Regions from separate parts of the Arthrobacter sp. TE12232 genome, predicted to be linked through region 2. Evidence: riboswitches for the same ligand, from Rfam matches in the RefSeq annotation. Region 2 holds a riboswitch; each other region holds the start of a gene.

Region 1 (4,058 bases), 200 kb from region 2:
GCGTCGCCGTGGAGTGTGACAGGGTTCCTGAGGCCTGGTCTGTGAACGTCATGGCTCAACTGTCCCGGCGGTCCATATGAGGGCTTTAGGGTCAAGCTGTGCGGGGGCTGTGGAAGTCCGCCGGCGACGCACGGAGTCGTCTGCAATGCCCGTGCTGCCGGAGCTCCGGACAGATAACCGGGGGCGGTGCCCACAACGCGGTGGTGGTGCACTGCCCCCGGTTGGTCCGTCAGGGAGCCAGCAGAGGACAAACGTTCGCTGCAGTGCCCGGTCCGCTGAACCTCCTCAGCTCCGAGTTGTCCAGGTTGAGGGCGTAGTTGACGTTGCCGGTGGTCAGGTACAGGCCGTCCGGCGAGGGGAGCAGCAGTAGATTCCTTCCCGTGGAGACTACCTCAACGCTGTCGCTGAGGAATGTGTAGCGGCTGGTACCGGTGATCACGTAGTTGAGGGTCTTGCCGTTGGCCGTCAGTGTGATTTTCAGTCCTGGCGACGTACTGATGACAGTGCCGGCAGGCGTCGCGATGTTCTTGAACTTGCCGGTGAGCTGCGCCGTGACCGGAAAGCCACAATTATCCAATGTGAACGTGGCTGGATCGGCGGGCTGCGGAGGTCCCGACGGCACCGCCCCGGCCGGTCCGGCGCCGACGAAGAGTGCGGCCGCGAGGACCGCCGGAATTGCCCATTTTTTCATGTTGTGCTCCTGGAATTTGATTCCGTGCCCTGGAGCGGGCACCCCGCGTACTTGGTGAATGGAGGCAGCGGTGCCCAAGCCTCCCGCCCCGACCTTGAGAAAACCTTGTTCTCCGAAATACGCGAAGGCCCCGGATCACGATGGATCCGGGGCCTCATGGGCGCTGCTGGCTGGTGCCGGGTTAGTACCAGTTGTGGGACAGGTGGAAGTTCAGGGCGCCGCAGGGGGAGCCGTACCGCGTTTTGACGTAGTTCAGGCCCCAGTTGATCTGGGTCCGGTAGTTGGTCATGTAGTCCGCGCCGGCGCTCGCCATCTTCGAGGCGGGCAGGGACTGGACCACGCCGTAGGCGCCGCTGCTGGCGTTCGTGGCGGTGGTCTTCCAGTCCGATTCCTTGGTCCAGAGCTTCTGCAGGCACTGCATCTGGCCGGGTGCCCAGCCATAGCTGCCCAGCTGGGCCGCGGCGTAGGCCTGTGCCCCGGCGGGGTCGTCGATGGCGACCGGCGCCGGCGCCGGCGCGGGAGCCGCTGCGGGAACGGGGGCTGCTGCGGGAGCGGGCGCCGGTGCTGCCGCCGGGGCCGGCGCGGCCGGGGCAGCAGCGGCAGCGGGGGCGGGTGCCGGTGCTTCGGCGGGCTTGACCTCCGAGATCTGAGGTACCGCGCCGCTGGGTGCTGCAGCTGCCGGCGCGGCGACCTGGACCCGTTCAAAGTTCAGCTTGGCCAGGGGATCGGCCGTGGTGGCCGTTTGGGAGCTCGCAACAGTCGCCCCGTAGCTGCCGGGCTCTGCGGCCTGGCTGGCGGCGGCGCCGCCTGCCACGAGTACTGCGCAGGCGGCGGTGACGACGGCGGCGCGGCGTCCGGTGATGCCGAGCCCGGTGGCCAGTCGCGACAGGGCGGACGCCTGCGGGGCCGGTGCGGCACGGTGGCGCGACTTGCCGGCGCGGGAATGTGAAACGCCGTCAGGGCGCGTTTGTACCTGGAATTCAGTCATGATGGCCTCTCAACGCCTGCGGAGTTAGCTGTCGGGTTCGGATGAGGTCATCCGGCCGCACGGAATATCACGTGTCGGCTTCACCCCAAGGGCGCATGTGTGCAGAATGCCCGGGAACTCTGGGTCCCCCGCCTCTGCCTGGTCCAGCGGAATCCGGGAAGCGGCAGAGTTTGGCGTCCATCCGGATATGCGGCACAAATGGAGGCCGCACTCGAAAAACGGTACAGGACTCCTGGGCTTAAGTCACATTTGGGTAACGGCGGTCACAGGGGCGGCGTGTCGCGTTGCGCGGGATTCCCCGCGCGGGTGCCGGTAGCCGACCCTGTAGCCCCGGTGCCGGTTACGCCGACGGCGGTACGGCCGGGAGCCGTGCAGCGAACTCCGTCCGGCCTGGTCGGGACGTGACCTCGACGGTCCCCCCGTGGGCCTCCACGATCGACTGGACAATGGACAAGCCCAGCCCGCTGGTGCCCTCGGACGTCGGTGCGCCCGCGGTGGCATATCCGCTGCCATTGCTGCCGGTTGCACCCCCGGACCTGCCGGAAGCAGAGCCGGAAAGAGGACCGGTAGAAGAGCCGGAAGCGCCGCGGGCAGCGGACCCGGACCGGGCCCCCGCCGTCGCTGCCGCAGGGCTGCCTGCGGAGCTGGCTGCCGGATTGGTGCGCGACGCGTCAGCCCGCGCGAAGCGGGCGAAGACTCGGCCGACGAATTCGGGGGCGATGCCGCTGCCGTTGTCCGTCACAGTGACCACGGCGCTGCCGTCCGCCGAACGCATGACGCCCGTGACCACCTTGGTCCCCGGTGCCGTGTGCTTGCGCGCATTGGACAGGAGATTGGCGAGGACCTGGTGGAGTTGGGCCGCATCGCCGCGCACCACCACCGGCTCATCCGGCAGTTCCAGCTGCCAGATCCGGTCCGGGGCCATGACCTTCTCATCGCTCACGGTCTCGACGGCCAGTTGGGTGAGGTCGACGTCGGCGACCTTGAGCGGCTGCCCCTCGTCCAGGCGCGCCAGCAGCAGCAGGTCCTCCACCAGGGTGGTCATCCGCTCGGACTGGCTTTGGACGCGGGCCAGGGATTTCTCGCCGTCGGGCGTGAAGTGCTCGGTCATCCGCATCAGCTCCGTGTAACCGCGGATGGCCGTGAGCGGAGTGCGGAGTTCGTGCGAGGCATCGGCGACGAACTGCCGCACCTTCATTTCGCTCTCCTGCCGCGCCTCAAGGGCGTTGGAGACGTTGTCCAGCATCTGGTTCAGCGCGTAGCCCACGCTGCCCACTTCGGTGCCGGGGTGGGCGGCCGACGCCGGGACACGCACCCCGAGCGCCACCTCGCCGGCGTCGAGCGGCAGGCGGGAGACCTTGGTGGCCACCTCGGAAAGCTGCTCCAGCGGCTTCATGGTCCGCCGGATGACCGCCGTGCCGGCGAGGCCGATCAGCACCAGCCCGCCTGCGGACACGACCACCATGGTCCACACCAGCGAGGCCAGGGTGTCCTGCTTTTCCGCCAGCGGGAGCCCGGTGACAATCACGTCGCCATACGGTGCACGCACGGCCATGAGCCGGTACGCGCCGGCCGAGAGCGTCCGGTCCACCGGCACACCGTTCGGGGCCAGGGTGAGGAGGACGGCGTTGTCGTCGGGGGAGAGGCTCTTGCGGGTGGCGTCCCCGGCCAGGAATCCGGCGCTGCTGACCTCGCCGTCCGCCAAGCGGGCGTTGAGCGTTCCGACGCCCTGCCCCCGGGCCTCGAGGGGGTCGGGGCGGCCGCCGGAGCTGCCGGGCACGGGCCGGCCGAACTCGCTGGAGCGGTGCGATGCTTCGCCGAGCTGGTCATCGAGCTGCCGGGTCAGGAAGAGGTCCATGGAGGCGTAGCTGAACAATCCCACAGCGCCGCAGATGGCCACGAGCAGCCCCATGGCAACGAGGACCAGCCGGGTGCGCAAATGCCACGTGGACGGGTTGCGCCAGTCACGCCCGGGGACGCGGGTGACGCCGGAAAGGGTGGGCACGTATCAGTCCGCCGGCTTCAGGACGTAGCCGGCGCCGCGCACCGTGTGGATCATGGGCGCGTGGTTGGCGTCCACCTTCTTGCGGAGGTACGAGATGTAGAGTTCCACGATGTTCGCCTGGCCGCCGAAGTCGTAGTCCCAGACCCGGTCCAGGATCTGGGCCTTGCTGATCACCCGCTTGGGGTTCTCCATGAGGTACCGCAGCAGTTCGAACTGCGTGGCGGTCAGATGCAGCTCCTCGCCGGCCCGGGTGACTTCACGGGTATCGACATTGAGCACAAGGTCACCCACCACGAGTTCGGCGGTGTCCATGGCGGCCACCCCGGAGCGCTGGACCAGCCGATGCAGGCGCAGCAGGACCTCTTCCATGCTGA
Region 2 (4,058 bases):
GGGGGGAACGCGAACTTCCCGCACGTCCAGCCTAGCAAGAAGGGCGAAGACGGACGCGTTTTCCAGGCTGCCCGCACGCGCGGCGTCCGCGGCACTTCGTTGTAGCGCAGCTGTGCCATAAAACCCAACGAGCGGCTGCTTCCGGCCGTCGGCCGACACGGCCATGACGCCGTCGCCCGTCTCCCCCGGCTGGTCAGCGGCTGGCGCCGCGTCCCCGGCCTCTGCCAGGTTCTCGGTCACCGTTTCAATCACTGCCTCCGCCAGCATCTCCGCCAGCGTCCCGGCCAGGGCACGGACCGCCACGGCAGAGCGCGGCATGTCACAGGCCAGGACAAGGGTGAACGGCGCGGGAGCGCCGGCGTCGGAACGGCCGGCGTGCCCGGCGGCCAGCGCGTTCAGTCCCGCGGCGATCGCGGCGGCCGGGCCCGCGAACGGCGGGTCTTCCCGGCAGTTCAGGGTCCCGGCGGGCAGGTCCCCGGGGTCAGGACCGACGACGACGACGCGGCGGGCCCCGCCCGCGGCGCGCAGCGACCGCTCAAGCAGGGTGGCGCCGTCGTAAGTCAGCCGCGACTTGGGCACACCGCCCAGGCGGGCCGACCTTCCGCCGGCGAGAATGATGGCATCGAACTCCACCGGATCAGCCTAGCGCGGCGCGGGCTGCCCGGAGGCTCAGGCGCCACGGCCGGGTCCTGGCCGGGGCCGCCGTAATGCAGCAGCCGGGGCAGCGGTTCAAGCGATGGGTCAGGCGGCCGATTCCGGTAGCAGGAACGGATCCCACGCGGGGGTCGGCTTCTCGAGTTCCTTGATCTGCCAGATGGTGCCCTTCGGGGGACCCGGGACAAATCCGAGCTTCCAGCCCATCTCTGCCGGCGTGTGGTCGCCCTTGGCATTGTTGCAGCGCAGGCAGGCGGCCACGAGGTTCTCCCAAGAATCAGCACCGCCCCGGGACTTGGGCTGGACGTGATCGATCGTGTGGGCTGCCTTGCCGCAGTACGCGCAGTGGTGGGCATCGCGGCGGAGCACGCCGCGGCGGCTGACCGCCGTCATCGTGTTGTACCGCGGCCGGATGTAGCGGTTCAGGAGGATCACGGACGGGCGGCCGAGAATGTCCTGCGGGCCGACAACGGGGTCGTCCCCTTCAGCCACCACGCTGGCCTTTCCGGTCAGGACAAGGACGAGCGCCCGGCGGAAGGTGATGACCGCCAGCGGTTCATATCCAGCATTCAGAACGAGAGTGCGCATCCGCATACCTCTTCACGGCCGCACCCGCCAGGGGCACGAGGGCCGGCTGCCCTGTGCATGGTCGGGCTATGGATCGACAAGACAAGAGTAAACACTCAACTGCCAGATCACCGAATGTTTTTTCGGCGGCGCGGCCTCCTGCGCGGAAAATTCATATCCCGGTAACACGAAAGACCCCCGCCTCAAGAGGCGGGGGTCTTTGAAAGTGCGGGGGCTTGTGCCTAGCCGCCGACGCGGATGAAGACCGGGCCGGAACCGACGTTCACGCTGTAGAGAGCGGTGGTGCCGCCGTTCCAGCCGCCGTGGACTGCCATGCCGTTGCCGACGTAGACAGCGATGTGGGCCATGCCCACGCCACCGTTCTGGTAGTAGGCGAGGTCGCCCGGACGAGCTTCGGCGGCGCTCACGGTGCGGCCGAGGGACAGGTAACCTGCCGGCCAGCCGTGGTAGTGGATACCGGCCGCGGCCAGGGCGTTGGTGGCAAGGGCGGTGCAGTCCTGCGCCACGCCGAGCTGTGCGTAGGCAGCGGCAGCGATGGTTGCACCGGCGCCGCTTCCGATTCCGGCGGGGGCCAGGGCAGCTGCGCCGCCGTTGACGCCGGCCTGGGCGCCGCCGGCCTGGGTAGCTGCGGCGGTCTGGACCTGCACGACGGGCTTGGGAGCCTCGACGACGGGAGCCGGCGACGTGGTCACGGCGGGCTTCTCGTAGGAGATCGCGATGGTGGAAGCAGCCGAAATCGTGGCCGGAGCCGACGACTGGACTTCCAATGCGGAAGCGGAGGTGGATTCGCGCTGAACATTGGTCTCAGCAGCGTTGGCTGCGATTCCGCTGGTCAGAACCAGACCGGAAGCTGCGGCGATGACCGCGGCCTGACGGCCCATGCCGCCGGCGTTGTCGCCGACTGCCTTGGCAATAACAGCCAGCGAGTTGGTCTTGGTGACCTCGGCGCGGTGCCGTGCAACGGTTGCACGAGTAGTCATTAAGTTCTCTCTTTCGTGATCCTTGGACCGCGCGTTTTTGGGCGCGGACTGAGGACGCTCCGGCATCTTGGGGGTACGCCGGATCGCCCCGAAATGGGTTACTTAGCGAAGGGTGTACTGCGAAGACGCGCCAAAAGCGGAAACTGCATGCTGTCCGGACTCGGTAGAGAATGAGCCAGCGGAACGTGATCCCATCCGGGCGCCGGCAAGGGCGGCACGTGATGTGGAAGTCAGCGGGCTCAAAAGAGCCGCGCCAGTGCGCATACGCGCAGCATTGTGGCGTGAAGACACGAAAGTAGCCTCTCCCAATGCCTACGAGGTGAGCTGTCGGATTCGGATGGGAGTCACCCGGCCGCGCTGCTTCCTGGGAAGCGTTGCGACTTAACCCCTAGGCCTTCTTTCGAAGGCCAAAATTGGTTCCCCCGCCCCTGCCAGACGATGTAATGCGAACGGACCTTGAGCGGTGGCAGAGCTAGGCAATCCACTCAAGAGCGCCAACTTCGGAAAAGTTGGCGTGCTTCAAACCCTACAGGACTCCGGACTCAATGTCACATTCAGATCACGGCGTGTCACGGGAATTTGAGAGCTCTCCATCGTCTTTATTAGAGCCAGCCGAGGGGGTCAACAACGTCGCCGTTGACCATCACTTCAAAGTGGAGGTGGCAGCCCGTGGAGGCGCCGGTGGTCCCGCTCAGCGCGACGATATCGCCGCGGGAGACCTTCTGGCCGACCTTCACCGAGGACGAGGACAGGTGGTTGTACGTGGTCTCCAGACCGTTGCCGTGGTCAATGACCACACGGTTGCCGCCGCCGTAGGGGTGCCATCCGTTGAAGGTCACGGTGCCGCTGGCGGCGGCGTGGACCGGCGTGCCGCACTGGGCGGCGAAATCCTGGCCGCGGTGAAACTCCCCCGGGCCGCCCGTGATGGGGCTGACACGGTAGCCGAAGGGCGATGCCGTGATCAGCTGGTCCAGCGGCGGACCCAGCGTGCCGGCTGAAGCCGCGCGGGTAATGCTGCCGACGGACTGGGCGCTCAGCAGTTGCTTGAGCTTCCCGTCCGGGTCGCCTTTGGTGGCGATGGCCGTCCGGCTGAAATCAAGCTTTGCGGCGGCGGCAGCCGTGACGTCCGGCTGTACTGCGGCCGAGACTGCGGATCCGTCGGTGTTCGAGGCCATGACGGGACTCGTGACGGGGACCGTCACCGTGAGGACCAGACCGGTGGCGGCCAGCGCGATTCCGGCCTTCTGCCCCACGCCGCTGGCGGCGGCAAAGTCCGTTACCTGACGGAACGGGCTGCGGCGGCTGCGGCGCTCGTCGCGGTGTGCGTCACGCGGGCGTTCGGCCGTATGCGCGACGACCGGGCGCGGCTCCGGAGCGGGACCGGTCGCGCGGCGACGGCCCCTGGCGGTCTGGGTGGTCAAGAACGGTTCCTCTCTGAGAGCCTGCGAAGTTAGCTGTCGGATTCGGGTCAGAGAGATCAAAGACCCGGTCCGCCGTTGCAAGCACCCGGTCACCGAGGCGTCCTTAGGGGATCGTTCGATGGAAGCTGCTTGCCGCTGACGGACTTCACCCCAAGGCTGCCGAAGAAGCAGCCGATAGTGGTTCCCCCGCCCCTGCCAGGAGGTGGTTCTGCGACTGATCCGCTGGCAGGGCTCGGCTTCGGATCAGGTAACGCTTTGGTATCGGTACAGGGCACTAACTATAGGTGATTAAGCCGCTCGGTGATAAATCCGTGATCGCGTTTGTGCAGAACTCATGGGTCGTCCCATGACGGTGACGTTTTGGCTGGTCAGGCGACTGTTACAAAGACATGCGCGGCAACCTCTGGCGGCAGCT
Region 3 (4,058 bases), 2.9 Mb from region 2:
TCGCCGGGGAACAGGACGTCAAGCTGCGTGCCGATGCTCGCAGCTGCCACCGGCACGCCGAGCTGGGCCGCCGACAACACGCCGAGCGGCAGGGGGAGCCCCAGGAACGCCAAACCGGCGTGCGCCAGCAATGTTCCGGCTCCCAGTGCCAGACCGAGCGCAATCATGTCCGGATGCCCGGCCAGGTCCTTGAGCGTGAGGGATGCGCCCAGCCAGACGAAGAACAGCGGGCCCAGGAAGCCGTCGCTGAGGGCAAAAAGTTGCCGGGCCAGCCGCCTCGGTTCGCCGACGGCCGCCACCACCAGGCCGAAGGAAAAGCCCGCCATCATCACGGACACGTTGCCGAAAGTCGCGACACCGGCCAGGGCAAACAGCACCGCCAACTGGATCCTCAGCTCCAGGGCAAACTTGCGGTTCTCCGAGAGCCGGTGCACGTGGCCGCGGATTCCCGTGCTCTCCAGCCAGCGGAGTATAAAAAAGAGCGCCACAGCGCAGCCCGCCACCGTGAGCACGGTCAGGGCCGCCCGGCCCGCGTGCGGCGGATCCACCAGGAGCGGCAACGCCACAATGCAGGCTATGTCAGCGATCGCCACCTGTGCGGTCATGGAAACGACGTCGGGTCCGCCGAGGCGCAGAGAATCGACGATCGGGAGGACCAGCGCGGCCGACGAGGACGCCAGCAGCACGACGTAGAGGGGAGCATGTCCAGTCCCGAAGAGCAGGCCGATGCCGGTTCCGACGACCACTGCCGCCGCGGCGGCCGCCACGGCGCGGCGGGTGCCTTTGCCGAGGGCGGAGCGGATTTGGGGATCCCGCACGGGAACATGGGTTCCGGCCACGAACATCATCAGTGCAAACCCGATGTTGGCCAGGAAGCTGAACGTCGGATCTGCCGGGTTCACCAGGCCCAGGCCCGTCCGTCCGATCGCGATCCCGGCCAGCAGTTCGCCCAGTACCACCGGCAGCCGCCAGTGCACCGGCAGCGCGAGCAGGGGACCAGCCAGGGCGACGACGGCGATCAGCGCCAGGGTCAGGAAGGTCATGGCTCGAGACTGCGGGACGGCCCCGGGCCAATCGGGGCAACAAGCTTCACCGGAATGTCGGTGTTCTCGTCCGTGAGGTAGGAGGCGCAGACCCGGTGATAGCCGTCGGCAATCTGGGCCGCGACTCCGGCGTCGAGGTCCCCGCGGACCAGGAGGACGGGGGAGAGCGGGCGGCCGTCGGCAATCTTGGCCAGGTCGGAGGCCACATGGGGGTTGTCCCGGGTCAGGAGCGGCAGGCCTGAGGCCCGCAGGATGTCTTTGGCCACGTGGTGGGTTACGGGCGCCAGGCGCAACGACTCCACGATGACGGCGGCCCGTGCGTCATCGGTGAGCAGCGAGAGATAACGACCGGCGGCCGGATAGTCGTGTTCCTCGGGCTCCCCGCGCCACAACACCTGGTCGCCCTCATGGCCCTTGTCCGAATCCTTTGTCATGGAATGAGACTAGTCCCGTGGAGGGGGCAGCGCGCCTACGTTCCTGACCGCCGTTCCACCACCGCGTAGGCCTTGCCGTCCAGGAATGCCCAGTCGTTGACAACCATAAACCCGAGGGCGTCCACCCGGTCGTTCAGGACGTGTTCGTCGAAGCCGCCGTCCCGTGGCTCCGCATCCCATGTGGACACATGGACGTCCGGGCCGTCGAGGATCAGCAGTTCGGTATTGACGTCGAAATCCTCCTGGGGCTGGTTGCTCAACTGGCAGATGGCGATACAGTGGCTGTTCATTTCGGGCCTCCGCTTCCAAGGTGGTGCTGATGGCATCATCTTATGGTCGAAAAGCTGCACCGCCCTATGGGCAACTGCCGGACCGCACTGTGGCGGCCGTTACCTGAATGTGACTTTCGCCTGCGGTTCGCGCTACGGTGGATAAGTGCCTGTTGTCTCCGATACGGGCGCTCCCCAGCCGATTGCCTAACTCTGCCGCGGCCCGGGGGTAACTCGCACCAACGACCGGCAGAGACGGGGAAACCACTTTTGGCCTGCTGATACGCAGGCCTTGGGGTGAAGCCGCACAGTGCCCGCAACGACGGGCCCCGGAGTGCGGCCGGGTGACTCCCATCCGAATCCGACAGCTCACCTCGCAGGCATTGGGAGAGGCTACATCCATGTCTTCAATCAATACTTTTGCGCGCCATGCCGCCGTCCTCGCCGCCGCATCCGGCCTGGTTCTTACCAGCGGAATGGCCGCCAACGCAGCCCCGGCACCCGTGCAGCGGGACTCCGCCCCGGCCTCCGCCGCGGACGTCAAGGGACTTCTCAGCGCGCCCGTCAGCGCCGATTCAAGCGTCAAGATCAGCTTCGACCGCCCCGCAGTAAGCTCTGTCGCCGCGCCGGTCATCGAACAGCCCAAGCCCGTTGCCGCTGCTCCCGCAGCAGCGCCGGCAGCAGCACCCAAGGCGGCCGCGGCGCCGTCCGTACAGGTGCAGGCAGCTCCGGCGGCCGCCCCGGCCGCGGCGCCCGCCGGTGGCCGCAACGCCATCATGCTTTCTGCCGCATACAGCCAGCTGGGCATCACCCAGGACTGCACCGCGATGGTGGAAAAGGCCCTTGGCGCGGCCGGTAAGCCCGTCGGCGACATCGGGCCCCGGGCCTTCCTCGGCCTCGGAACCGTTGTGGCGGCCCCGCAGCCCGGTGACATGGTGGTCCAGTCCGGCCACGTCGGCATCTACGCCGGCAACGGCCAGGTGATCAGCGGCGGCATGAACGGCGCCAACCAGACGATCGTGCACCCGCTGTCCTGGCTCACCGCGACCGGCGGCGTGACCTTCGTCCGCGCCTAAACCCCGCACGGGCCAGACGGCCCCTCCCGGGGCCACCCAATCCGGAAAGACCGGCGATCGATTTTCCCTTGGGGGCAAGCGATCGCCGGTCTTTCCCTTGTCCGGATTCTCACGGATTCCCCCGGTCTCTCAGTCATTTTTGCCCGCGGCGAGCGGAAGCGTCATCTTCATGACCGTGCCGGCGTCGCCGGTGGAGGCAACCTCGACGGCGCCTCCGGCAGCCACGGCGATCTCCCGGACCAGGGCCAAGCCGATGCCAAAGCTCCGTTGTCCCTGTGTTCCGCCGGTGCTGGCGGTCCGCACGAAGCGGTCAAAGATCCGGGCCTGGTCCACTCCGGTGATCCCGGTCCCTGTGTCCGCCACGGTGATGACCGCGCGGTTCTGCTCGATCGCCGTCGTGATGGTCACACGGCCGCCCGGCGGGGTGTGGGAGAGGGCGTTGTCCGCCAGGGCCAGGACGGCGCGGCGCAAGGCGTTGGCGTCGATCCTGGCCAGCGGCCGGGCAACGGCGAAGAAGTCCAGGCGCACGTCCCGTTGCTCCGCGACCAGCCGAAGGCTTTCGGCGACGCCGGAGGCGGTGTCGGCGAGGTCGGCAGGCGCTGCCGAGCGGTCAGGGGCGTCGGTGGTGGCCGCGAGGAGCAGTTCGTTGACGATCCCGGTCAGCGTCGCCGCGTCCTCCCGGATCCGGGCCAGGTCCTGGGCCTGTTTGGAGCCGGGCTCGGTGTTGCGCTGGGCAAGCTGGATCCTGGTGTCCAGGATGGTCAAGGGAGTGCGCAGTTCATGGCTGGCGTCCTGGACGAAGCGCCGCTGCCGGGCCAAGGCGTCGCCGAGGGGGCGGATGGCGCTGCGCGCGCTGAGCCATCCGACGATGCCTGCCAGCACGATTCCCGCGACCCCGGCGATGAGCATGGCTTCGAGCACGTCCCGGGAATCCAGGTAGGCGTAGGCCGCCCCGGCCGATGCCGAACGCGGAACTTCAGGATGGGCCAGCTGGTTGACGAGGTACAGCGCCGTGGCGGCGAGGAGTCCGAGGACCATGACCGCGCAGGCGGCGCTGATCCGCAAGGCGACTTTGAGGGAGGCCTTGCGCAGGGTGGAGTGGTCCGGGGTTTCGCCGGCGCCCCCGCCGTTACTCATGGGCATCGCCGATCTGGTAGCCGACGCCGTGCACGGTGCGGATGACGGCCTTGGAGATCTTCCGGCGCAAGTGGTGGACATAGGTATCGATCACCCCCG

Evidence for each region. A riboswitch is a leader RNA that binds a small molecule or an ion and turns the genes downstream of it on or off. The one in region 2 is predicted to bind cyclic di-AMP.
Region 1: another riboswitch for cyclic di-AMP. It lies ahead of ACVWZ7_RS08000 (aggregation-promoting factor C-terminal-like domain-containing protein); the one in region 2 lies ahead of ACVWZ7_RS07125 (NlpC/P60 family protein).
Region 3: another riboswitch for cyclic di-AMP. It lies ahead of ACVWZ7_RS20035 (hypothetical protein); the one in region 2 lies ahead of ACVWZ7_RS07125 (NlpC/P60 family protein).

What each region holds. Positions count from the first base shown of each region.
Region 1 covers NZ_JBSSFK010000001.1:1,824,856-1,828,913, reverse strand. The annotation lists gene ACVWZ7_RS08010 (glycosyltransferase) at 1-52, opposite strand, end outside; gene ACVWZ7_RS08005 (hypothetical protein) at 230-691, opposite strand; gene ACVWZ7_RS08000 (aggregation-promoting factor C-terminal-like domain-containing protein) at 873-1,679, opposite strand; cyclic di-AMP (ydaO/yuaA leader) riboswitch at 1,679-1,838, opposite strand; gene ACVWZ7_RS07995 (HAMP domain-containing sensor histidine kinase) at 2,020-3,684, opposite strand; gene ACVWZ7_RS07990 (response regulator transcription factor) at 3,688-4,058, opposite strand, start outside.
Region 2 covers NZ_JBSSFK010000001.1:1,626,897-1,630,954, forward strand. The annotation lists gene mobA (molybdenum cofactor guanylyltransferase) at 1-633, opposite strand, end outside; gene ACVWZ7_RS07120 (HNH endonuclease) at 742-1,242, opposite strand; gene ACVWZ7_RS07125 (NlpC/P60 family protein) at 1,464-2,222, opposite strand; cyclic di-AMP (ydaO/yuaA leader) riboswitch at 2,518-2,687, opposite strand; gene ACVWZ7_RS07130 (M23 family metallopeptidase) at 2,825-3,643, opposite strand; cyclic di-AMP (ydaO/yuaA leader) riboswitch at 3,648-3,861, opposite strand; gene ACVWZ7_RS07135 (metal-dependent transcriptional regulator) at 4,012-4,058, opposite strand, start outside.
Region 3 covers NZ_JBSSFK010000001.1:4,480,922-4,484,979, forward strand. The annotation lists gene ACVWZ7_RS20020 (cation:proton antiporter) at 1-1,043, opposite strand, end outside; gene ACVWZ7_RS20025 (hypothetical protein) at 1,040-1,477, opposite strand; gene ACVWZ7_RS20030 (hypothetical protein) at 1,513-1,767, opposite strand; cyclic di-AMP (ydaO/yuaA leader) riboswitch at 1,945-2,143, shown strand; gene ACVWZ7_RS20035 (hypothetical protein) at 2,148-2,822, shown strand; gene ACVWZ7_RS20040 (sensor histidine kinase) at 2,952-3,959, opposite strand; gene ACVWZ7_RS20045 (response regulator transcription factor) at 3,952-4,058, opposite strand, start outside.